3 regions of the Spirillospora sp. NPDC047279 genome follow, and region 1 is predicted to be linked to each of the others. Evidence: riboswitches for the same ligand, from Rfam matches in the RefSeq annotation. Region 1 holds a riboswitch; each other region holds the start of a gene.
What was found. A riboswitch is a leader RNA that binds a small molecule or an ion and turns the genes downstream of it on or off. The one in region 1 is predicted to bind thiamine pyrophosphate.

Region 1 (7,154 bases):
ACCCGCAGGCCCGACCTGGGCGAGCTGGAGGGGCCGCTGCGCGACCTGGTCGCCCGCTGCCTGGACAAGAACCCGGCGGCGCGGCCCACCGCGCGCCAGATCATCCGGGCGCTGCGGGACGACGAGCCGCCGCGCCCCAAGGCCAGGCCGCGGCGCATCCCCGCCTATCGCTGGCGGATGATGGTGGCGCTGGCGGCCGTCATGGCGGCCGGATTCCTCATCGGCCTCCTCTGAGGACCGAGCCCGGGCTCACCAGTGCGGCGGGCGCTCCTCCAGCAGGCGGTCGTCGTCGCTGCCGCCGCCGCGCCACTCGCCCCATCCGGTGTCGGTGTCGTCCGACGTCTGGTCCGGCAGGATCTCCATCTCGTCGTCGGTCAGGTCGACCGGCCGGTCGTCGTCGGGTCCCATGCTCATGGATCCATTGTCGGGCATGCCCCGGCCTCCTTTGAGCGAACCCCGCCCTAAGGAACGGTGAACGGCGCCACCCCCGAGGGCGGCCCGAGCGCGGCCCGGACGCAGGTCAGTCGGGCGGTTGAGGCAGCCGGCGGGACAGCTCGGCCGCGGCGGCGCGCGGGTCGGCGGCCTCGGTGAGGGCGCGGACGACCACGATCCGGCGGGCTCCGGCGGCGAGCACCTCGTCGAGGTTGCCGTGGTCGATGCCGCCGATGGCGAACCAGGGGCGCCCCTCGCGCTGCGACGCCACGTACTCCAGCAGCTTGGGCCCGGGGGCCGCGCGGCCGGGCTTGGTCGGCGTCGGCCAGACGGGGCCCGCGCAGAAGTAGTCGACGCCGGGCTCCGCGGCGGCCGCCGCGGCCTGCTCGCCGGAGTGCGTGGACCGGCCGATCAGGATGTCCTCGCCGACGATGGCTCGGGCCGCCGGGACCGGCAGGTCGTCCTGGCCCAGGTGCAGGACGTCGGCGTGCACGGCGTGCGCGATGTCGGCGCGGTCGTTGACCGCCAGCAGGGCGCCGTGGCGGTCGCACGCGGCCCGGAAGGCCTCCAGGTGCTCGATCTCCTGGCGCGCCTCCAGCCCCTTCTGGCGGAGCTGGACGATGTCGACACCGCCGGCCAGGACGGCGTCGAGGAACTCCGGCAGGTCGCCCTGCCGCTCCCTGGCGTCCGTGCAGAGGTAGAGGCGCGCGCGGCCGAGCCGCGCCTGCAGGCTGACGGCGCGGTCGGTGAGCAGGTGCCTGGACACGTGGGGGCCGGTTCCTTTCTCAGGCGTGAACGTGAGCGTGAGTCACAGGTGCGCGGACATGCCCATGGACATGGGCGCGGGGCCACGCGGCGACATCCGCGTGACCCCGCAATCCTGTCACGTCAGGCTTCTTCCAGATCTGGGCGGTATGGGGTTGTGTGAGGCGGCCCGGGAGGGCGGCCGTCAGAACGCGAGCGCCTGCGCTCGCCTGCGCACCTCGGTGCCCCGGTTTTCGGCGAGCGCCTCGGCCGGCGTCCCCGGCAGCGTGTCGTCCGGCGTGAACAACCACCGCAGGGTCTCGACGTCGCCGAAGCCGGCGTCCGACAGCAGGGTGAGCGTGCCGGGCAGGCCCTTGATGACCTGGCCGTCCTTGATGAACGCGGCCGGCACCGCGGGCCGGCCCTCCCGGCGCACGGCCAGGAGCTTGCGTTCACTGAGGAGCTGCTTGGTGCGGTTGAGCCTGATGCCGAGGCGTTCGGTCGCCTCGTTGAGGGAGAGCCACTCCCCGACCAGGCCATCGGTGCGCGGGTCAAGATCGTTGTCGACAGTCGCGTGCATCTGCGTCACGTCACCCTGCCTACCACGCGCGCCGATCCGTCAAACCCTCAGGTTCGCACCGCCTGCCGCACGGGCACCTCGGGGTCGGCGAGGGCCGCCGGGTCGACCGGGGTGCCCGCGGTGATCACCCGGCGGGACTGCACCAGGTCACGGGGCCTGTCGACGGTCAGGACCGCGTCCAGCCGGTCGCCGGTGAGCCAGCAGACGGCCCACTTGTCCCCCGCCGGATCGCCCCGGTGGATCATGCGTTCGGCGACCGGGTGATGCCCCGCGTACTGCACCATCTTCCCGAACTGCTCGGACCAGAAGTAAGGAACGGCGTCGTAGGTCTCCTGGCGCCCGAGCAGGGACGCGGCGGCCACCTCGGGGGCGTTGAGCGCGGTGTCCCAGTGCTCGACGAGCAGCCGGCGCCCGTACCGCTCCGACCACCAGGCCGCGCAGTCGCCCACCGCGACGATGCCGGGCCGGCCGGTGCGCAGCGAGGAGTCGGTGACGACGCCGCGCTCGATCTCCAGCCCGGAGCCCTCCAGCCAGCCGATCTCGGGCCGGACGCCGACGCCCACGACGATCTCGTCGGCCTCGAGGTGGTCGCCGCCGGCCAGGGCCAGGCGGCCGTGCTCGATCGCGGCGACCTTGACGCCGGTGCGGAGCTCGATGCCCGCCTCGGCGTACCAGCGCGCGGTCAGGGCGCCCACCTCGGGCCCGATCGCGTTGGCCAGCGGCGTGTCCGCGGCCTCCACCACCGTGACGGCGCAGCCCTTCTTGGCGGCGGTGGTGGCGACCTCGGCGCCGATCCAACCCGCGCCGACGATGACGACGCGGGCGCCCTCGGTCAGCCCCTCGCGCAGCCGCCGCGCGTCGTCGACGGTGCGCAGCACATGTTGCGGGCCGTCTCCCGGCAGCGTGACGGGCGTCGCGCCGGTGGCGATCACCAGCCCGTCGAACGGCAGGTCGCCGGCCGTGGTGGAGAGCGTCCCGCCGCCGCCGTCGGCCGGGCTCAGCCCGGTCGCGCGCTCGCCGAGCAGCAGCTCGCAGCGCAGCCCGTCCCAGTCGGCGTCGACCGTGGTGTCGTCGCTGTCGCCGGCGAGCACCGCCTTCGACAGCGGCGGCCGGTCGTACGGTCTGTGCCGTTCGGCCGAGACGAGCGTGAGCCCGCCCTCGTACCCCTTGCTCCGAAGTGCCTCGACGGACCGCACGCCCGCCAGCCCGCCGCCCACGACGATGACCCTGTCCATGAAGGTGAACCTTAGTCGGGCCGTCCGCGGCAGAACTAGACGGGTGTCCAGACATATGCGCACATTCAGACGGACGTAGGGTGGAGGTGCACGAACGCGGGAGTCCGGTGCGACCGGGCTGAGAGGGCCCCTGATCGGGGGGCCGACCGCCACGACCTGATCCGGATCATGCCGGCGAAGGGAGCCCGGATGGACATTGTGATCATTGGCGCCGGCGTCATCGGCCTGGCCACCGCCTGGCGGGCCGCCGCCCGCGGGGCCGCCGTCACGCTGGTCGATCCCGAGCCGGCGAGCGGCGCCTCGTCCGTCGCCGCCGGGATGCTGACCCCGGTGAGCGAGCTCACCTACGGCGAGGAGCCGCTGCTGCGCCTCGGCCTGGCGTCCCGCGAGCGCTACGGCGCGTTCATCGCCGAGCTCGAGGAGCTGACCGGCCACGACACCGGCTACCGCGGCGACGGCATCCTGGAGGTCGCGTTCGACTCCGACGACCTCGGCTATCTCGACGACCTGCGCCGCTTCCAGGAGTCGCTGGGCATCCGCGTGGAGGCGCTCACCGGCCGCGAGTGCCGCAAGGCCGAACCGATGCTGGCGCCGGGCGTGCGCGGCGGCCTGCTGGCCCCCGAGGACGGTTCCGTCGACCCGCGCAGGCTCGCCCCCGCCCTGCTCGCCGCGGCCGGGAGGCTGGGCGTACGGCTCGTCCGGCGCCGCGCGGCCGCCGTGATCGTCGAGAACGACGCGGCGGCGGGGGTGCGGCTGGACGACGGCTCGGAGATCCGGGCCGCGAAGGTGCTGCTGGCCGCCGGTCCGTGGTCGGGCGACGTCGAGGGGCTGCCGCCCGGCGTCGTGCCGCCCGTCCGGCCGGTGAAGGGCCAGGTCATCCGGCTCCGCACGCGCGTTCCGTTCCTCCGGCGGGCCACCCGCGGGCTGGTCAGGGGATCGTCGGTCTACCTCGTGCCGCGCGCGGACGGGGAGATCGTGATCGGCGCCACCCAGGAGGAGCTGGGGTTCGACACCCGCGTCACCGCCGGAGGCGTGTGGGAGCTGCTCCGCGACGCGCGCGAGCTGCTGCCCGGCGTCACCGAGCTGGAGTTCACCGAGGTCTCGGCGGGCCTGCGGCCGGGGTCGCCGGACAACGCGCCGGTGATGGGCCCGACCGCGCTGCCGGGGTTCTTCCTCGGCACCGGGCACTTCCGCAACGGGATCCTGCTCGCCCCGGTCAGCGCCGACGTGCTGACCGAGGTGCTGCTGGACGGCACCGTGCCCGAGGTCGGAAGGCCGTTCGCGCCCGGCCGGTTCGACGCCGCCGGGGCGAACGGGCCGAAGACGAGAGTGGGGGGAGCCTCGTGAGGGTGTTCGTCAACGGCGAGGAACGCGACCTGCCCGACGGCACGAGCGTCGCGGCGGTGGTCGCCACCGTCACCACGGCCGCGTCCGGCGTGGCGGCGGCGCTCAACGACGAGGTCGTCCGGCGGTCCGAGTGGGACGCGACGACGGTACGCGAGGCGGATCGGCTCGAGGTGCTGACCGCCGTGCAGGGAGGTTGACGTGGAAGGGCGAGACACCGGGCGGCTGGCCGTCGGGGGCCGCGAGTACGACTCGCGGCTGATCATGGGCACCGGCGGCGCGCCGAGCATGCACGTGCTGCGCGAGGCGCTCGTCGCGTCCGGCACGCGGCTGACGACGGTCGCGATGCGCCGGGTCGACCCGGCGGCGCGCGGGTCGGTGCTGGACGTGCTGCGCGAGTGCGGCATCGAGGTGCTGCCCAACACCGCCGGCTGCTTCACGGCGGGCGAGGCCGTGCTGACCGCCAAGCTGGCACGCGAGGCCCTGGAGACCGATCTGGTCAAGCTGGAGGTCATCGCCGACGAGCACACGCTGCTGCCGGACCCGATCGAGCTGGTCGACGCCGCCGAGCAGCTCGTCGACGACGGCTTCACCGTCATGGCCTACACCAACGACGACCCGGTGCTGGCCCGGCGGCTGGAGCAGCTCGGCTGCGCCGCGGTGATGCCCCTCGGCTCGCCGATCGGCTCGGGCCTGGGCATCCGCAACCCGCACAACATCGAGCTGATCGTCGAACGCGCGAACGTGCCGATCATCCTGGACGCGGGACTCGGCACGGCCAGCGACGCCGCGCTGGCGATGGAGCTCGGCTGCGACGCGGTGCTGCTCGCGACCGCCGTGACCCGGGCGCAGTCGCCCGCCCTGATGGCCGCCGCCATGCGGCACGCGGTCGAGGCGGGGCATCTGGCCCGGCAGGCGGGCCGCATCCCCAAGCGCCGCTACGCGCAGGCCTCGTCTCCGTTCGAGGGCATGAGCGGCTCATGATTAAGCCGTTCTAATGAGTGGCCTCTAGAAACAATCACTGGACCTCAACGGTCGCACGGGCCAAAACTGGGACCACCGACACCGCAACCAGCAGCGTTTATTCGGTGTTCCTCGAAACGTCCCCGGCCTAAGGTGCAGCGCATGGATCAAGCGAAGGCGGCCTCGTCCCGCCAGGAGAGGCTGGCCGTCCTCGCAGCGGCCGTCACGGTCGTGTTGTGGGCGTCGGCGTTCGTCGCCATCAGGAGCGCCGGCAAGGAGTACAGCCCCGGCGCCCTGGCGCTCGGCCGGCTGCTCGCCGGGTCGATCACGCTCGGGCTGATCTGCCTGGTCCGCCGCGAGGGCCTGCCGCCGCGCGCCGCCTGGCCCGGGATCCTGGCGTCCGGGCTGCTGTGGTTCGGCCTCTACATGGTCGTGCTCAACTGGGGCGAGCAGGAGGTGGACGCGGGCACCGCGGCCCTCCTGGTCAACGTCGGGCCCATCCTCATCGCGCTGCTGGGCGGCTGGCTGCTCAAGGAGGGCTTCCCGCCCCGGCTGATGGCCGGGATGGCCGTCTCGTTCGCCGGGGCCGCCGTCGTCGGCGTCTCGATGTCGGACGGCGGCCGCTCGTCGCTGCTCGGCGTCCTGCTGTGCCTGCTGGCCGCCGTCACCTACGCGGCGGGCGTGGTGAGCCAGAAGCCCGCGCTGCGCCACGGCTCCGCGCTCCAGGTCACCACCTGGGGTTGTGTCATCGGCACGGTCGCCTGCCTGCCGTTCGCGGGGCAGCTGGTCTCCGAGCTGCCGGACGCCTCACCCGGCGCCACCCTGAACGTGATCTACCTGGGCGTCTTCCCGACCGCGCTCGCCTTCACCACCTGGGCCTACGCGCTGGCGCGCACGTCCGCGGGCAAGATGGGCGCGACCACCTACGCCGCCCCCGCCCTGGTCGTGCTGATGTCGTGGCTGATCCTCGGCGAGGTGCCCGGCTGGCTGACCCTCGCGGGCGGCGTGCTCTGCCTCGCGGGCGTGGCCGTCTCCCGGGGCGGCCGCAAGCCCGTCGCCGCCCCCTCCCCCGTGATCGAGCCCGACGGGCCGGCGGACGGGCCCGAGCCCGCGCGGGGCGCCGCTCAGGGCTCGACGACGCGCGCCATGAAGTAGACGGCCCCGGTCACCGCGTGCCGGACGATGACCAGGAACGGCCGGTCGACCACGAACGGCACCGGATCGTCCTCGGGCACGAACGCGACCGCGCGCATGACCAGCGCGGTCGCCGCCGCCCCCTCGAAGCCCTCCTCGTCGACGTCGAGCACGGCCTTGTGGATCGCCTGGTCGATCCAGAGGCCGCCGTCGGCGGTGATGCCGGAGAAGTCGGCGTCCCGGCCGAACGCCGCCTCGACGCCCAAGGCCCGGAGGGCGCCGTTGAGGACGGCCTCCCCCTCGATCCTGAAGCGCGGCAGCGCCAGGTCGAGCTTGACGTGCGACGAGGCCGAGTAGAGCGCGCCGAGCACGTCCGCCGTCAGGCCCCGTTCGGCCTCGGCGAGATCGCCGTCGGGCAGCAGGACGTCGACGAGCACCTCGCTGCCGGTGCCCAGCGTCGCCAGCCGCCAGCCGTGGCCGGCCGCGTGCCCCATGCGCTCGGCCTGCCGCATCGTCGGGACCTGGCGCGTCCCCGACGGCGCGCGGAAGGCGGCCGGCGCGGTCGCGTTCCGGCCGAAGGGGCGCAGCCACGCCACCTTGAGGTAGATCGCGTTGACGATGACCGCCACCGTCTCGGCGGTGATCGAGCCGGCCGGGATCAGATCCTTGATCAGGCTCCTGGTGGTCTCCTCCACCTGGCGGTTGATCTCGCGCCGGGAGCC
Region 2 (7,154 bases), on a different contig from region 1:
CGCGACGCTGCGCAACGACGGCTCCGTGGTCAACGCCCTGGCGTTCAGCCCCGACGGGCGCACGCTGGCCTCCGGCGGCGAGGACGGCACCGTCCGGCTGTGGGCGATCACGCCCTAGTTATCCTGGGGCGCATGAGCCGTTACGGTGCGCAGTTCGGCCCGGACATCACGTTCCTCGGCGTCGGGCGCTGCGACTGGGCCGAGCCGTCCACCTACGCCGGCGCCGACGTGGTCATCCTCGGCGCGCCGTTCGACGGCGGCACCTCGCACCGCGCGGGCACCCGGTTCGGGCCGCAGTACATCAGGCAGGCGTGCTACCTCCCGCAGGACGGGTCGCGGCCCTCGCTCGCGCTGCGCGTCGACGCGCTCGGCGACCTGAAGGTCTACGACGCCGGCGACGTCGAGATGTTCTCCGGCGACGCCGAACGTTCCGTCCGCGACCTCCAGGAGGCCGTCCACGCGGTCACCGCGGCGGGCGCGATCCCGCTGGTCCTCGGCGGCGACCACACCATCGCCTGGCCCGACCACGCCGGCGTGGCGCGGCACCTGGGGCAGGGGCGCGTCTCGATGATCCACTTCGACGCGCACGCGGACACCGGCGACACCGAGTTCGGCTCGCTGGTCGGGCACGGCACGCCCATGCGCCGCCTCATCGAGTCGGGCGCGCTGCGCGGCGACCGGTTCCTGCAGATCGGGCTGCGCGGCTACTGGCCCGGCCCCGAGATCCTCGCCTGGATGGCCGAGCGGGGCATCCGCTCGTACGAGATGACCGAGATCGTGGCCCGTGGCCTCGACGCATGCCTCACCGAGGCGTTCGCCACCGCCACCGACGACTGCGACGGCGTCTTCCTGTCGGTCGACATCGACGTCTGCGACCCCGGCCACGCGCCCGGCACCGGCACGCCCGAGCCCGGCGGCCTGAGCGCCCGGCAGCTGCTCGACTCCGTGCGCCGCGTCGCCTACGAGCTCCCCGTGGTGGGCATCGACGTCGTGGAGGTCTCGCCGCCCTACGACCACGCCGACATCACCTCGCTGCTCGCCAACCGCGTCGTCCTGGAGGCGCTGTCGGGCATCGCCCGCCGCCGCCGCGACGCCGCCGGGGGCACCGCCTGGGACCCCCCGGCGGCCGCTGCTCGACGGCCGCTGACCCGCCCGCGCCGGCTCAGGCGACCGACTCGCCCGATCCCGCCGGCGCCTGGGTGAGCAGCCCGTCGCGCTGGACCGCGTCCAGCGACAGGGTCTTGTAGCCCTCGTCCTCGAAGAGGACGGTGATCCGGTCCGGCTCGGTGCGCATGACCGTGCCCGGGCCCCACGAGACGTGGACGACCTCGGAGTGCAGGGGGAACGGGCCGCGCTCCTCGGCCGCGACCTCGACGGTGCCCGCGCCGCAGTTGTCGCAGGCGCCGCAGGAGGGCGGGCACGCCTCGCCGAAGTACTCCAGCAGGTAGCGGCGACGGCAGCCGGTTGTCTCGGCGTAGCCGCGCATCATGTCGATGCGCGTGTCGTCCACCCGGCGCCGGCTCTCGTCGAGCTCCACCGCGCCGGCCACGGCCTTGTCCGGTTCGGGCCCGTTCTCGGCGTAGCGCAGGCCGCCCCGCTCGTCGATCTCGATCGCCTCGGCGTACTCCAGCAGGTTCACCAGCCCGGTGAGCTTGGACGGGCCGATGCCGAGCGTCGTGCGCAGCTCCTTGGGCTCGACGGTGCCCCGGTGGGCGTGCACGAGCACGGCCACCCGGTGCAGCATCTCCTCGTCGGCCTTGCCGGCCGCGAAGAAGCGGCGCAGGCCGAGATCCTCCGACCGGTAGTACAGGACCGCCTCGGCCGGCTCGCCGTCACGCCCGGCGCGCCCGATCTCCTGGTAGTAGGAGTCCGGCGACTCCGGGGGCGCGGTGTGCAGGACGTACCGCACGTTGGGCTTGTCGATCCCCATGCCGAACGCGGACGTGGCGACCACGACGTCGAGCCCGTCGCCGGTGAACAGCCCGTGCACCCGTTCCCGGGCGGACGCCTTCATGCCCGCGTGATAGGCCTCCGCGCGCATCCCCAGGCCCGCGAGCTCCGCCGCGTAGGTCTCCGCGTCACGCCGCGTCGCCACGTACACCAGGCCGAGCCCCTCGCGGGAGGCCGCGTCCTGCGCGAGCGCCCGCCGCTTGGCCCCGTCGTCGGCGAAGCGGCGGACCTTCAGCGAGATGTTGGGCCGGTCGAACCCCCGGATGACCTGCCGGACGTCGCGCAGCCCGAGCGCCGCGACGATGTCCTCGCGGACCGGCGGCGACGCGGTGGCGGTCAGCGCGATGACCGGAGGGTGGCCGAGCCGTTCGATGACCCGGCCCAGCTGGAGGTAGTCGGGCCGGAAGTCGTGGCCCCAGGCCGAGACGCAGTGCGCCTCGTCGACCGCGATCAGCGACGGCCTCGCCGCCAGGAGCCGGTCCACGACCTCGGGTTTGGCCAGTTGCTCGGGAGCGAGGAAGACGTACTCGGCCTTGCCCGCCCGCACCTGCTCCAGCGAGTCCGCGCTGGAACCGGCCGGCTGGGCCGAGTTGACGGCGACCGCGCCGCCGGCGTTCCGCCGGGCGAGCACGAGCATCTGGTCGCGTTGCAGCGCGATCAGCGGAGAGATCACGATCGTCGGGCCGTCCAGCAACTGGGCCGGCACCTGGTAGGCCGCCGACTTGCCGCTGCCGGTCGGCATCACCACCAGGACGTCGCGCCCCCGGAGCAGGTGCTCCATCGCCTCGCCCTGGCCCGGCCGCAGCTCCCGCCAGTCGAAGACCTCCCTGGCGACGCGGCGGATCCGCCGCCGGCCGGTGAACCTGCCCCATCCATCTCGAACGCCCATCGATCACCTCCGTGGTGCGCGCTGTGTTACCCCGAGGCCGTGGACTTAGTCCGTCAGCCGTCGGCGGGCGCGACGGGAAGGTAGACCGTGCCGCCGGAGGCCTGGAACTCGGCCGATTTCTCGCGCATTCCGGCGGCGAGCGCGTCGGCGCCGGTGAGGCCGTTCTCGTCCGCGTACCTGCGCACGTCCTGGGTGATCTTCATCGAGCAGAAGTGCGGACCGCACATCGAGCAGAAGTGCGCGGTCTTGGCCGGGGCCGCGGGCAGCGTCTCGTCGTGGAACGAGCGGGCGGTGTCCGGGTCGAGGGAGAGGTTGAACTGGTCCTCCCAGCGGAACTCGAACCGGGCGTCCGACAACGCGTCGTCCCACGCCTGGGCGCCCGGATGCCCCTTGGCGAGGTCGGCGGCGTGCGCGGCGATCTTGTACGCGATCACGCCGGCCTTGACGTCGTCGCGGTCGGGCAGGCCCAGGTGCTCCTTGGGCGTGACGTAGCAGAGCATCGCGGTGCCGTACCAGCCGATCATCGCGGCGCCGATGGCCGAGGTGATGTGGTCGTAGCCGGGCGCGATGTCGGTGGTCAGCGGCCCGAGCGTGTAGAAGGGCGCCCCGCCGCACCAGTCCTGCTGGAGGTCGACGTTCTCCTTGATCTTGTGCATCGGGACGTGCCCCGGGCCCTCGTTCATGACCTGGTTGCCGTACTCGGCGGCGATCGCGGTCAGCTCGCCCTGCGTGCGCAGCTCGGCGAACTGCGCCTCGTCGTTGGCGTCGTGGATCGACCCGGGGCGCAGGCCGTCGCCCAGCGACCAGGTGATGTCGTACGCGGCGAAGATCTCGCACAGCTCGCGGAACCGGGTGTAGAGGAAGTTCTCCTGGTGGTGGGCCAGGCACCAGGCCGCCATGATCGAGCCGCCCCGGGAGACGATGCCGGTCTTGCGGCGGGCGGTGAGCGGCACGTACGGCAGCAGCACGCCCGCGTGGACCGTCATGTAGTCGACGCCCTGCTCGGCCTGCTCGATCACGGTGTCGCGGAAGACGTCGAACGTGAGCGCGGCGGGGTCGCCGCCGACCTTCTCCAGCGCCTGGTAGAGCGGGACGGTGCCTACCGGGACGGGGGAGTTGCGCAGGATCCACTCCCGGGTGGTGTGGATGTCGCGGCCGGTCGACAGATCCATGATCGTGTCGGCGCCCCAGCGGGTCGCCCAGGTCATCTTCTCCACCTCGTCCTCGATGGAGGACGCCACCGCCGAGTTGCCGATGTTGGCGTTGACCTTGACCAGGAAGTTCCGGCCGATGATCATCGGCTCGATCTCGGGGTGGTTGACGTTGGCGGGCAGCACGGCGTGCCCGGCCGCGAGCTCGGCGCGGACGAACTCCGGCGTCACGCCCTCGCGCAGCGCGACGTACTCCATCTCCGGCGTGATGTCACCCCGGAGCGCGTACGCGCGCTGGGTGACCGGCCCGCCGGACGCCCTGCGCGGGCGGCGCGCGGCGAACGCGGCCCGGTCGCGCAGCGGGTCGGCCGGCTTGCGGCCGTCGTCCTCGGGACGCGCGGGACGGCCCTCGTACTCGGCCGTGTCGCCCCGCTCGGCGATCCACCCGGCGCGCAGTGCGGGCAGCCCGCGCCGCACGTCGGTCTCGTACGCGGGGTCGGTGTACGGCCCCGAGGTGTCGTACAGGACCACGGCGTCCCCGTTGGTCAGCGGCACCTCGCGCATCGGCACCCGCAGGTCGGGGCGCGAGCCCTGGAGGTAGGTCTTGCGGGAATGTGAAACCACGGTGTCGTTCATGACGACTCGATCTCTCCCTACGCCGGCATTACCCGGTCAGGTTCCAGCGGTCAGCGGCCGTCCCAGCCGCTATCTCAGCCCGGTTCGCCGGGCCCCCGCGATCTGTCGTGCCCGACGTTAACCCGGCGGACCCCGGTTGCCGCAACCGCGTCCGGCGCGGTATTCGCGTGCGCGGCGACGGGGTATCAGCCGTCACGGGGGGTAATCAATGTCGACCGACGCAGTGGCCGGGCTGGACGAGATCCGGCCCGCCCTGACCGATCTCTACAAGGATCTCCACGCGCATCCGGAGCTCTCGTTCGCCGAGCACCGCACCGCCGGGGTGATCGCCGAACGGCTCACCGGGCTCGGGCTGGAGGTGACGACCGGCGTCGGCCGGACCGGGGTGGTGGGGGCCCTGCGCAACGGCGCCGGGCCGATGGTGCTGCTGCGCGCCGACTTCGACGCGCTGCCGGTCACCGAGCGCACCGGGCTGCCGTACGCGAGCGAGACCGACGGCGTGATGCACGCGTGCGGGCACGACATGCACGTGACCTGCCTGCTCGGCGCGCTCGACCTGCTGAACGGGGCGCGCGACTCCTGGTCGGGCACGGTGCTGGCGGTCTTCCAGCCCGCCGAGGAGATCGGCGCCGGTGCCCGCGCGATGGTCGACGACGGGCTCTACGACCGGTTCGGCCGGCCGGACGTCGTGCTGGGCCAGCACGTCGGGCCGTTCCCCGCGGGCTGGCTGGGCGCCCACGCCGGGCCGGCCTTCGCCGCGACGGACGCCCTGGACGTGCGGATGTACGGGCGGGGCGGGCACGGCTCGCGGCCGGAGACCACGATCGACCCGGTCGTCATGGCGGCCGCGACCGTCATGCGCCTGCAGACCGTGGTGTCGCGCGAGGTCTCGGGCAACGACACCGCCGTGGTGACGGTGGGGGCGATCCAGGCGGGCACCAAGGACAACATCATCCCGGACGAGGCCGAACTCAAGATCAACATCCGGACGTTCACCGAGGCCGTGCGGGGCAAGGTCCTGGCGGCGGTGGAGCGCGTCATCAAGGCCGAGGCGGCCGCCTCCGGCGCGCCGCGCGGCCCGGAGATCGGCACGGAGTACACCTTCCCCGTGGTGACCAACGACCCCGCGGCCACCGAGCGCACGATGGCGGCGTTCCGCGACCGCTTCGGGGCCGACCACGTCATCGACCCCGGGCCGGCGACGGGCAGCGAGGACGTCGGGCACTTCGCCACCTCGGCCGGGGTGCCGATCTGCTACTGGCTCTTCGGCGGCTGCGACCCGGAGACGTTCCTGACGGCGCTGAAGAACGACCGGGTGGAGCAGGACGTCCCGTCCAACCACTCGCCGGGGTTCGCCCCGGTCATCGAGCCGACGGTGACCGCCGGCGTGACCGCGATGGTCACCGCCGCGCTCACCTGGCTCGGCCCCGCGGCGGGCTGACGGCCGGCACCCTCGGGACACACCGCGACGGGCACCCGGCCGGAGGTCAAGGGAGGGGTCGGCTACGGTATTGGCGTGGTGAGCGTGCGCGGGATGCGGCCGGAGACGGTGGACGGCCTGATCGCTGCCGTCCTGGCGGGCGCGGCGCTGGCGGTGACGCTGGCCTGGCCCGACGAACGGACCCTGGACGCCGGCGGGCTGGCCCTGCTGATCGGGATGCACGTGCCCCTGGTGTGGCGGCGGCGCGTGCCCGGCGTCGTGCTGCTGGCCTTCCTGGTGCTCGTGCTCCCGTTCCACGTGCTCGGCTACCAGCACCACGCGGTGGTGCCCGCCACGATGCTGGCGCTCTTCACCTACGCCCTGATGGGACGGCGCGTCCGGGCGGCCGTGACGTGCGGGGTCGTGCTGCTGGCCATCTGCGCGGTCACGTTCGCGATGCGGGCGGGCGGCAGCAGCGGCATCGAGCAGATCGGCGCGCTGGAGGCCATCGTCGCCGCGATCATCGCGGTGCAGGGCTGGCGCGTCTACAAGGCCCGGCTCGCCGCCATCACCGAGCGCGCGGAGCGGGCCGAGCGCACCCGCGAGGAGGAGGCGCTCCGGCGCGTCGCCGAGGAGCGCCTGCGCATCGCCCGCGACCTGCACGACCTGCTCGCCCACACCATCACCGTCGTCGGCGTCCAGGCGGGCGCCGCGGCCCACCACGTGGCGGGCGGCCGGCCCATCGACCGCGACGAGCTCGCCGGGACGCTCCGCGGCATCGCCGCCACCTGCCGGGACGCGCGCGCCGAGGTCCACGCGACGCTCCAGGTGCTGCGCACCACCGACACGCCCGGGATCCCGGGTCAGACGGCCGTCGGGCTCGACGGCCTCGGCGACCTGGTCGCCGCCGCGCGCGCGGCGGGGCTCGACGCCGTGCTGGACGACGGCGGCGACGGCGAGCCCGAGGCCGCGATCGGCATCGTGGCGCACCGGATCGTGCAGGAGGCGCTGACCAACGTCATCAAGCACGCCGGGGCCACCGCGGTCGAGGTCCGGGTCGAGCGGGACGGCGGTGAGCTCCGGCTGACCGTGACCGACGACGGCCGCG
Region 3 (7,154 bases), on a different contig from region 1:
GGCGCCACCCGCCACCGCGGTGAACTCGGCGGTGCGCACCGTGCCTCCGTGCTGGAAGTCCAGATAGAGACGGTACGCTCCGGCGCTCGGCACCTCGGCGTAGAACGTGATCTGCGGGCCGGGCCTGGTCTTGCCGTCGCCGGGCTCGCCGTCGGGGTGCACGTGCAGGTAGGCGAGGTCGCCGGAGCGCAGCGCCACCAGGTGCCCGTACGCCTCGAGGTACGGCTGGAGGTCGGTGACCGGGCGGCCGGCCTTGCTCACCGTCAGGGTGAGCTTGCTGGTCTTGCCCGGAACGAGCGTGCCGTCGAGCGTGACCTCGTAGTCGTCGACCTTGGCCGTCCGCACCGGCTCCGGCAGCGCCGCGGGCGTGTAGTCGCCCGGCGCGGTCAGGTCGGCGCCGAGGGTCAGCTGCTCCTTGGCCCCCGCGGGCTTCACGTCGGTGAAGAAACGGTAGGCGCCGGACTTCGGCACGTTCAGCCGTACGGACCAGACGCCGCCGCCCGCCTCGGTGGGGTGGAGGTGCTGGAAGCCGGACAGGTCGCGGCGCGCCAGGATGAAGTGGATCTTCTTGCCGTGCAGCGTCTCGTAGGCGCCGACCGGCTTGCCGTCCGGCCCGTTGACCGTGAAGCGGAAGTCGGTGGGCTCGCCCGGCGTGATCGTGGTGGTGCGCGGGACGAGCGTGTAGCCGTCCTGCGAGATCTGGAGGCCGCCGGGGATCGGGGGCGCCGCGGCCTTGGCCGTCCCGCCCTCCGTCCCGCCTTCGGCCCCGGTGCCGTGGGCGGAGTGCCCACCCTGCTCGCCGCCCTCGCCGCCGGTCTCCGCGGTGGCTCCGACGGGGCCGACGATCGAGCCGACCCCGGCGGCCCCTCCGAAGACGGCGGCCAGGCCCAGGGCGAACGCCCCCAGCTTGGTCGCGGTGTTCATCAGGTCCTCACGCCTTCAGTTCGTATCCGGCCTCGTCGACGGCGGCCGCGATCAGGGCCTCGTCCACGGGCTGCTCACTGGTGACGGTCAGCCGGCCGCTCTGGAGATCGACCTCGACGGAGCCGACGCCGGAGACCTGGCCGACCTCCTCCTTGACCGAGCCGACGCAGTGGCCGCAGGTCATCCCGACGACGGTGTAGGTGGTGGTGCTCATCGCGCTCATCTCCTCAGGCCCTTCGTCATTTCGTACCCCTGGGGGGTATTTCGTGGACTTCATGGTGCCACAACCCGACAGGGGTCGCAACCCCTACCCCCTAGGGGTTATTCCACGGTGCCGGTCGCCCGGCGGCCACCGGACGGTGACCCGCCGGCCGTCCGCCCCGTCCGCAGGGGGTGGAGGTCCGTCGGCAGGGGGTGGTTATCCACAACGTTGACTAGCCCTTCCGGACCAGGCGCGTGGCGGCTTTTGTGGGCATTCATTGAGGTATTGCCGGTCCCGATCTGCCCACACCGCAGGCGATCGCGAGTTTCTCACAGGGTTGTCCACAGGTATCCACAGGGCTGTGGACATCGGATGTCACGGATACTGTTGAGCATGCCCGAGCTACCTGAGGTGGAGGCGCTCGCCACCTTCCTGCGAGAGCGCGCGACCGGCCACGCGGTCGCCCGAGTCGATGTTCTCGCCATCTCCGCGCTCAAGACGTACGACCCGCCGATCACTTCGCTCGGCGGTCTGACCGTCACCGGTGTCGCCCGGCACGGCAAGTTCCTCGACTTCGACATCGACGGCCTGCACCTGGTCGTTCACCTGGCCAGGGCCGGATGGTTGCGCTGGCGGGACGAGGTGCCCACCAAACCGGTACGCCCGGGGGGTAAGAATCCGCTGGCCCTGCGGGTGCACCTCGACGACGGGTCCGGCTTCGACCTGACCGAGGCCGGCACCAAGAAGGGCCTGGCCGTCTACCTCGTGCGCGACCCCGCCGAGGTGCCCGGGGTGGCCTCGCTGGGGCCCGATCCGCTCGACGGGTCGTTCACCACCGAACGGCTGGCCGGGATCGTCCAGGGGCGGCGGACGCAGATCAAGGGCCTGCTCCGCGACCAGAAGGTGATCGCCGGCATCGGCAACGCCTACTCCGACGAGGTGCTGCACGTCGCCAGGATGTCGCCGTTCAAGATGGCCTCCTCGCTCACCGACGACGACATCGCGACCCTGCACGAGGCGATCGTGACCACCCTCAACGACGCGGTGGAGCGGTCGCGCGGGCTGGAGGCGCAGGACCTCAAGGGCGAGAAGAAGACCGGCCTGCGCGTGCACGGCCGGACGGGCCAGAAGTGCCCGATCTGCGGCGACACGATCCGCGAGGTGTCGTTCGCCGACTCGTCCCTGCAGTACTGCCCCACCTGCCAGACGGGCGGCAAGCCGCTCGCCGACCGCCGCATGTCCCGGCTCCTGAAGTGAGAAGACCCTGAAGGAAGGCCGCCGACATGAGAAGGCCCCGGTCGCGCGCCGACCGGGGCCTTCTCCAGCTGACCGAGTCCGAACGGGGTGGACTCGTCAGCGGTCTACCGGGGGACGCCGCCGAACAGAGGCGAGAGCTTCTGCCAGCGGCTCATCTCGCAGCCGTCGCCGCGGGTGAACTTCGCGTCCACGGGCTTACCCTGCCAGGTGCCCTTGACGGTGGCGACCTGGGGGCCACCGTAGATCTTCGTGCACATCTGGTCGGCGGGCGGGGCCTTGAACGGGTCCTGGGCCTTGGTCAGGGCCGCGCAGGCCTTCGCCGCGTCGGGATGATCGCCTCCCACGGGTTCGCAGTTGAGCGTCCAGTCCTTGGCCGCCGCCTGCTCTGAGGCCTTGACCTGCACGGTCAGGGCGTCCTTGGAGGCGGAGGGCGAGACGGACGTCGGTGCGGTCGTGTTGCCGGGGGAGCTGGAGGCCGGTTCCTCGCCGCAGGCGGCCAGTGACATGATCATGGCTATGCCGGGCGTCATGTAAAGGAGCGTCCGATACCGCATGCGTGATTCGACGCGGGAGGGTTCCGCGCGGTTCCATGGAGGAGTGATGATTTTCGGGGACGACGTCCCGGCCGTGGACGCGGCCGAGGTTCCGGAGGGCGCCTACCTTCTCGACGTCCGTGAGCAACATGAGTGGGACGCCGGGCACGCGCCCGGGGCCGCGCACATCTCGATGGCCGAGCTGAGCGATCGTGCCGGGGAGATCCCGCGCGATCAGGACGTCTACGTGATCTGCCGGTCCGGCGCCCGGTCGGCGCAGGTGACGGTCGCGCTCAACCAGGCCGGATGGCTGGCCAAGAACGTCGACGGGGGCATGAAGCGCTGGGCCGAGGCCGGACGGCCGATGGAGGGCGACGCGGCGGGGCCGCCCTACGTGGCCTGACACGATCCGGCGGGGACGATGTACGATTCGTCCCGTTCACAGCCTCACCCCACCGCGGGAGCTCGGGCCGACCGGGCTGAGAGGGCGACTGGTCGTCCACGGACGGCAAGGGCGTCGCCGACCGCATGAACCTGTCCGGGTAATGCCGGCGTAGGGAGCGTGCTCGATGACGTCCAGCCTGCGTGAACGCCCTCGTGACGAGGTGCCGTACACCCTCGACGAACCGGCGCCCAAGGTCCTCAGCTTCTGGGACCAGGGCGCCTTCTGGGCCAACCTCGGGGTCAGCCTGTTCGCCTTCTCCGGCGCGTACACCGTGCTCGCGCCGGACGCGAACGGCGTGCCGACCCTGTCGATCGTGGCCGGCATCGTCGCCATGGCCGTCGGCACCGCCATCGGCGGGCTGATGCTGGGCCTGTCGGCGGCGCCCGGCGCGATCACCGGGAAGCCCGCGATGGTGCTGCTGCGCGGGCTGTTCGGCGCGCGCCTGTCGTACGTGCCGACCGTGCTCAACATCGCCCAGCTCATCGGCTGGGGCACGTTCGAGCTGATCGTGATCGCGGACGCGGCGCGGGCGCTCTGGGACGGCGTGCCGCGCTGGGGGTACGTGATCGCGGCGGGCGTGCTCACCACGGTCCTGACCATCTGGCCGCTGGGCTCGGTCCGGATGTTGCGCAGGTACGTGACGGTCGCGGTGATGATCGCGCTCGTCTACTTCTACGTCCAGCTGCTGCGCGAGCCGCTGCCCGACCTCACCGAGGGCTCGTGGGGCGGGTTCTGGATCGGCGCCGACGCGGCGCTCGCCGTGTCGATCTCCTGGGTGCCGGTGGCCGCCGACTACACGCGGCACGCCCGCAGTGCCCGCAGCGCGTTCGGCGCCGCGGCGGTCGGCTACTCGGCCACCCAGATCATCGCCTACGTCCTCGGCCTGCTGGCCCTGGCGCTGGTCGCGGGCGACTCCACCAAGATCTTCGACCCGTTCCTGGGCGTGACACTGGGCACGCTCTTCTTCGCCGTGTTCGTGCTGCGCGAGGCCGACCAGTCGTTCGCCAACGTCTACTCCACCGCCGTCTCCATCCAGAACCTGGTGCCGCGCGCCGACCGCCGGGTCCTGACCGTCGCGCTCGGCGCGCTGATCACCGGGCTGGCGCTGATCCTCGACATCGGCGACTACGCGAGCTTCCTGTCACTGATCGGCTCGGTCTTCGTGCCCATGCTGGGCGTGCTCGCCGCGGACTTCTTCCTGGGGCGGGGACGGCTTTCACGGGCGAAGCCCACCACGCCGGACGGGGGGCGTGGGGGGTCGTCCCCCCTCGGGCAGAGCGGCCGGCGGGGCGACTGGAACACCTCGGTCACGGCACCGTCCCGCTGGGGCATGATCGCCGCCTGGGCGGTGGGCTTCGTCACGTACCAGCTGATCAACCCCGGCACGGTGAGCTGGTGGGCCGGCTTCTGGCAGGACGTCCAGGAGGCGATCGGGTTCACCGCGCAGAGCTGGATGAGCGCCTCGCTGCTGTCGTTCCTGGTGGCCGGAATCGCGACGCTGCTGGTCGGCCGGGTCGCCGGGCTCGGCGGCGGCGGGGGCGGCGGCCGGAACGACGGCAAGATCGACTCTGCCGCCGCGTGAACGGCCGGTGAACGATCCCGACGGCGAAGGTTTGCGGGAGAACGCGGTCGCCGGTGGAAACGTTTCGGCACTGGATGCCCGGCGGCACCGCAAGATCCGGTGGCACGATACACACGTGCAGCTTTCGGTTCACGACCCGATCCTCCGCGCGGTCATCGAGTGCGCGGCGGATGCGATCGTTGCCGTGGACCGCTCGTTCCGGGTGACGGTGTGGAATCCGGCGGCCGAGCGCATGTTCGGCTGGAGTGCCGAGGAGATGCTCGGCCGGGTGCCGCCGATCGTGCCGGACGAGCTGAAGGCCGAGCACAACGCCGTCCAGGAACGCCTGCTCACCCGGCGCGCGGGCGAGGGCGACGGCGCGCAGATCTCGATCGCCACCCGCCGCTTCCACCGCGACGGCCACCTGATCGACGTCCGCATCGACACCAGCGCCCTCCAGGACCGCGACGGCACGCTGCTCGGCTGGGTCGGCGTCTACCACCCGGTCGAGGAGGACGAGGTCGCCCAGCACCACATGGCCGAGCGTGCCCGCCTCGTCCGGCGGCTGAACGACATCGTCGCCGACCTCAACGCCGAGCTCGACCTGGCCGTGGTCCTCGACCGGATCACCGCCGCGCTGATCGAGCTGACCGGCGCCGACGCCGGCGGCTTCGTCCGCATCGAGGACGACCGGCTGCGGCTGGTGAGCATGTACGGGCTGCCCGACCACATGCGGGGCGCCTCCGCCGACCTGCGGTCCAGCCTGGTCGGCGAGCTGCTGCGCTCGGGCAAGACCGTCATGCTGGCCACCGGCGAGCGTCGGCTGGGCGACCTGGTCTGGTCCGAGCTGCCCGGCCTGCACACGATCGCGCTCGGCCTGTCGTTCCTGCAGAACAAGCCGTACGGCGCGCTCTACGCGCTCTTCTCCGGCCGCAAGATCGGCCACACCGAGCTGGAGCTGCTGGAGCTGCTGGCCGGGCACGCCGGGGTCGCGGTCGGCAACGCGGTGGCCTACGCCGAGGTCGTCCGGCAGCGCGCGCACGAGCGGGCCGTGATCGACTCCAGCGCCGACGGCATCGCGGTGCTCGACCGCGACGGCATCGTCCGCCAGTGGAACCCCGCCGCCCACGTGCTCACCGGCGTCCCGGCCAAGGAGATCATCGGCCGCGAGCTGCCGTTCGACAAGCCCGCGCCCGGCGAGATGCTGACGTTCCCGCTGGAGTCGGGCGTCTGGCTCAACGTGCTCTCCGCCGAGATCGTGGAGACGGGCGAGCTGGTGGTCGACTTCCGCGACGTGTCCGAGGCCAAGGCTCTGGAGGAGGCCAAGGACCTCTTCCTGGCCACCACCAGCCACGAGCTGCGCACCCCGATCACGGTCGTGCAGGGCTTCGCCAGCACGCTGGTCAACCGGTGGGACGAGATGACCGACGCCGACCGGCGGTCGGCCGTCGCGACCATCGCCGAACGTGCCCAGTCCCTCGGCCGCCTCGTCGAGCACCTGCTCCTCGGCTCGCGCGCCGGCGCCGACGAGCTCAAGGTGACGATCGAGTCGTTCGACCTCGCCCGGGTGCTGGAGGGCGTGGTGGCCGGCTTCCGGTCGTTGTCGAGCCTGCACCGGGTCGAGCTGCACGTCGCACCCGGGCTGCCGCGGGCGAGCGGTGACGCGATGGCCACCGACATCGTCCTGGGGCAGCTCCTGGAGAACGCCGTCAAGTACTCGCCCGACGGCGGCGCGGTCACGGTCCGCGCCTGGGCGGACGGCCCGGACGTGGTGGTCACGGTCGAGGACGAGGGCATCGGCATCGCTCCCGGCGACCACGAGCGGATCTTCGAACGCTTCGTCCAGGGCGAGGCCGGCGACCGGCGCCGTTTCGGCGGCATCGGCCTGGGCCTCTACATCGTCCGGCGTCTCACCGAGGCCCAGGGCGGCGAGATCTCCGCCCACCCGGCCCCGGCGTCCGGCACCCGGATGCGCCTCGTCCTCAAAACCGCCCCCACCACCCCCTGATGGCCGTAGGTGAACCCGTGATGGCCGTAAGTGGTGGCTGACGGTGGTGGCTGACGGTGATCGGCGGGCCCGGCGGGGCGGTCATGTGATTGAAATCACAAAGTGCTCGGCCATGATCGCGGGGCCGATAACGGTCAGGGAGGGTGCCGACGTCTGTTTTGACGGAGTCTTTCTGTGATCTTGACGGCGCACCCTCCGCACCTGCGGGAAAGTGCAGTGTGGCG

Region 2: it holds a riboswitch for thiamine pyrophosphate, as region 1 does, so the genes downstream of both, thiC (phosphomethylpyrimidine synthase ThiC) here and thiO (glycine oxidase ThiO) in region 1, are expected to answer to the same signal.
Region 3: it holds a riboswitch for thiamine pyrophosphate, as region 1 does, so the genes downstream of both, ABZ810_RS26590 (cytosine permease) here and thiO (glycine oxidase ThiO) in region 1, are expected to answer to the same signal.

What each region holds. Positions count from the first base shown of each region.
Region 1 covers NZ_JBEYUA010000012.1:244,209-251,362, reverse strand. Annotated here, with positions in the region: gene ABZ810_RS29735 (serine/threonine-protein kinase) at 1-234, shown strand, start outside; gene ABZ810_RS29730 (hypothetical protein) at 250-414, opposite strand; gene thiE (thiamine phosphate synthase) at 521-1,198, opposite strand; gene ABZ810_RS29720 (Rv2175c family DNA-binding protein) at 1,382-1,756, opposite strand; gene ABZ810_RS29715 (FAD-dependent oxidoreductase) at 1,804-2,991, opposite strand; TPP riboswitch at 3,078-3,191, shown strand; gene thiO (glycine oxidase ThiO) at 3,181-4,338, shown strand; gene thiS (sulfur carrier protein ThiS) at 4,335-4,535, shown strand; gene ABZ810_RS29700 (thiazole synthase) at 4,537-5,319, shown strand; gene ABZ810_RS29695 (DMT family transporter) at 5,461-6,453, shown strand; gene ABZ810_RS29690 (serpin family protein) at 6,423-7,154, opposite strand, start outside.
Region 2 covers NZ_JBEYUA010000022.1:75,220-82,373, forward strand. Annotated here, with positions in the region: gene ABZ810_RS40355 (serine/threonine-protein kinase) at 1-118, shown strand, start outside; gene speB (agmatinase) at 133-1,203, shown strand; gene ABZ810_RS40365 (ATP-dependent DNA helicase RecQ) at 1,163-2,839, opposite strand; gene thiC (phosphomethylpyrimidine synthase ThiC) at 2,893-4,626, opposite strand; TPP riboswitch at 4,622-4,735, opposite strand; gene ABZ810_RS40375 (amidohydrolase) at 4,835-6,067, shown strand; gene ABZ810_RS40380 (histidine kinase) at 6,143-7,154, shown strand, end outside.
Region 3 covers NZ_JBEYUA010000010.1:286,525-293,678, forward strand. Annotated here, with positions in the region: gene ABZ810_RS26565 (hypothetical protein) at 1-924, opposite strand, end outside; gene ABZ810_RS26570 (heavy-metal-associated domain-containing protein) at 932-1,138, opposite strand; gene ABZ810_RS26575 (DNA-formamidopyrimidine glycosylase family protein) at 1,520-2,383, shown strand; gene ABZ810_RS26580 (SSI family serine proteinase inhibitor) at 2,488-2,913, opposite strand; gene ABZ810_RS26585 (rhodanese-like domain-containing protein) at 2,987-3,319, shown strand; TPP riboswitch at 3,364-3,494, shown strand; gene ABZ810_RS26590 (cytosine permease) at 3,486-4,943, shown strand; gene ABZ810_RS26595 (PAS domain S-box protein) at 5,059-6,930, shown strand.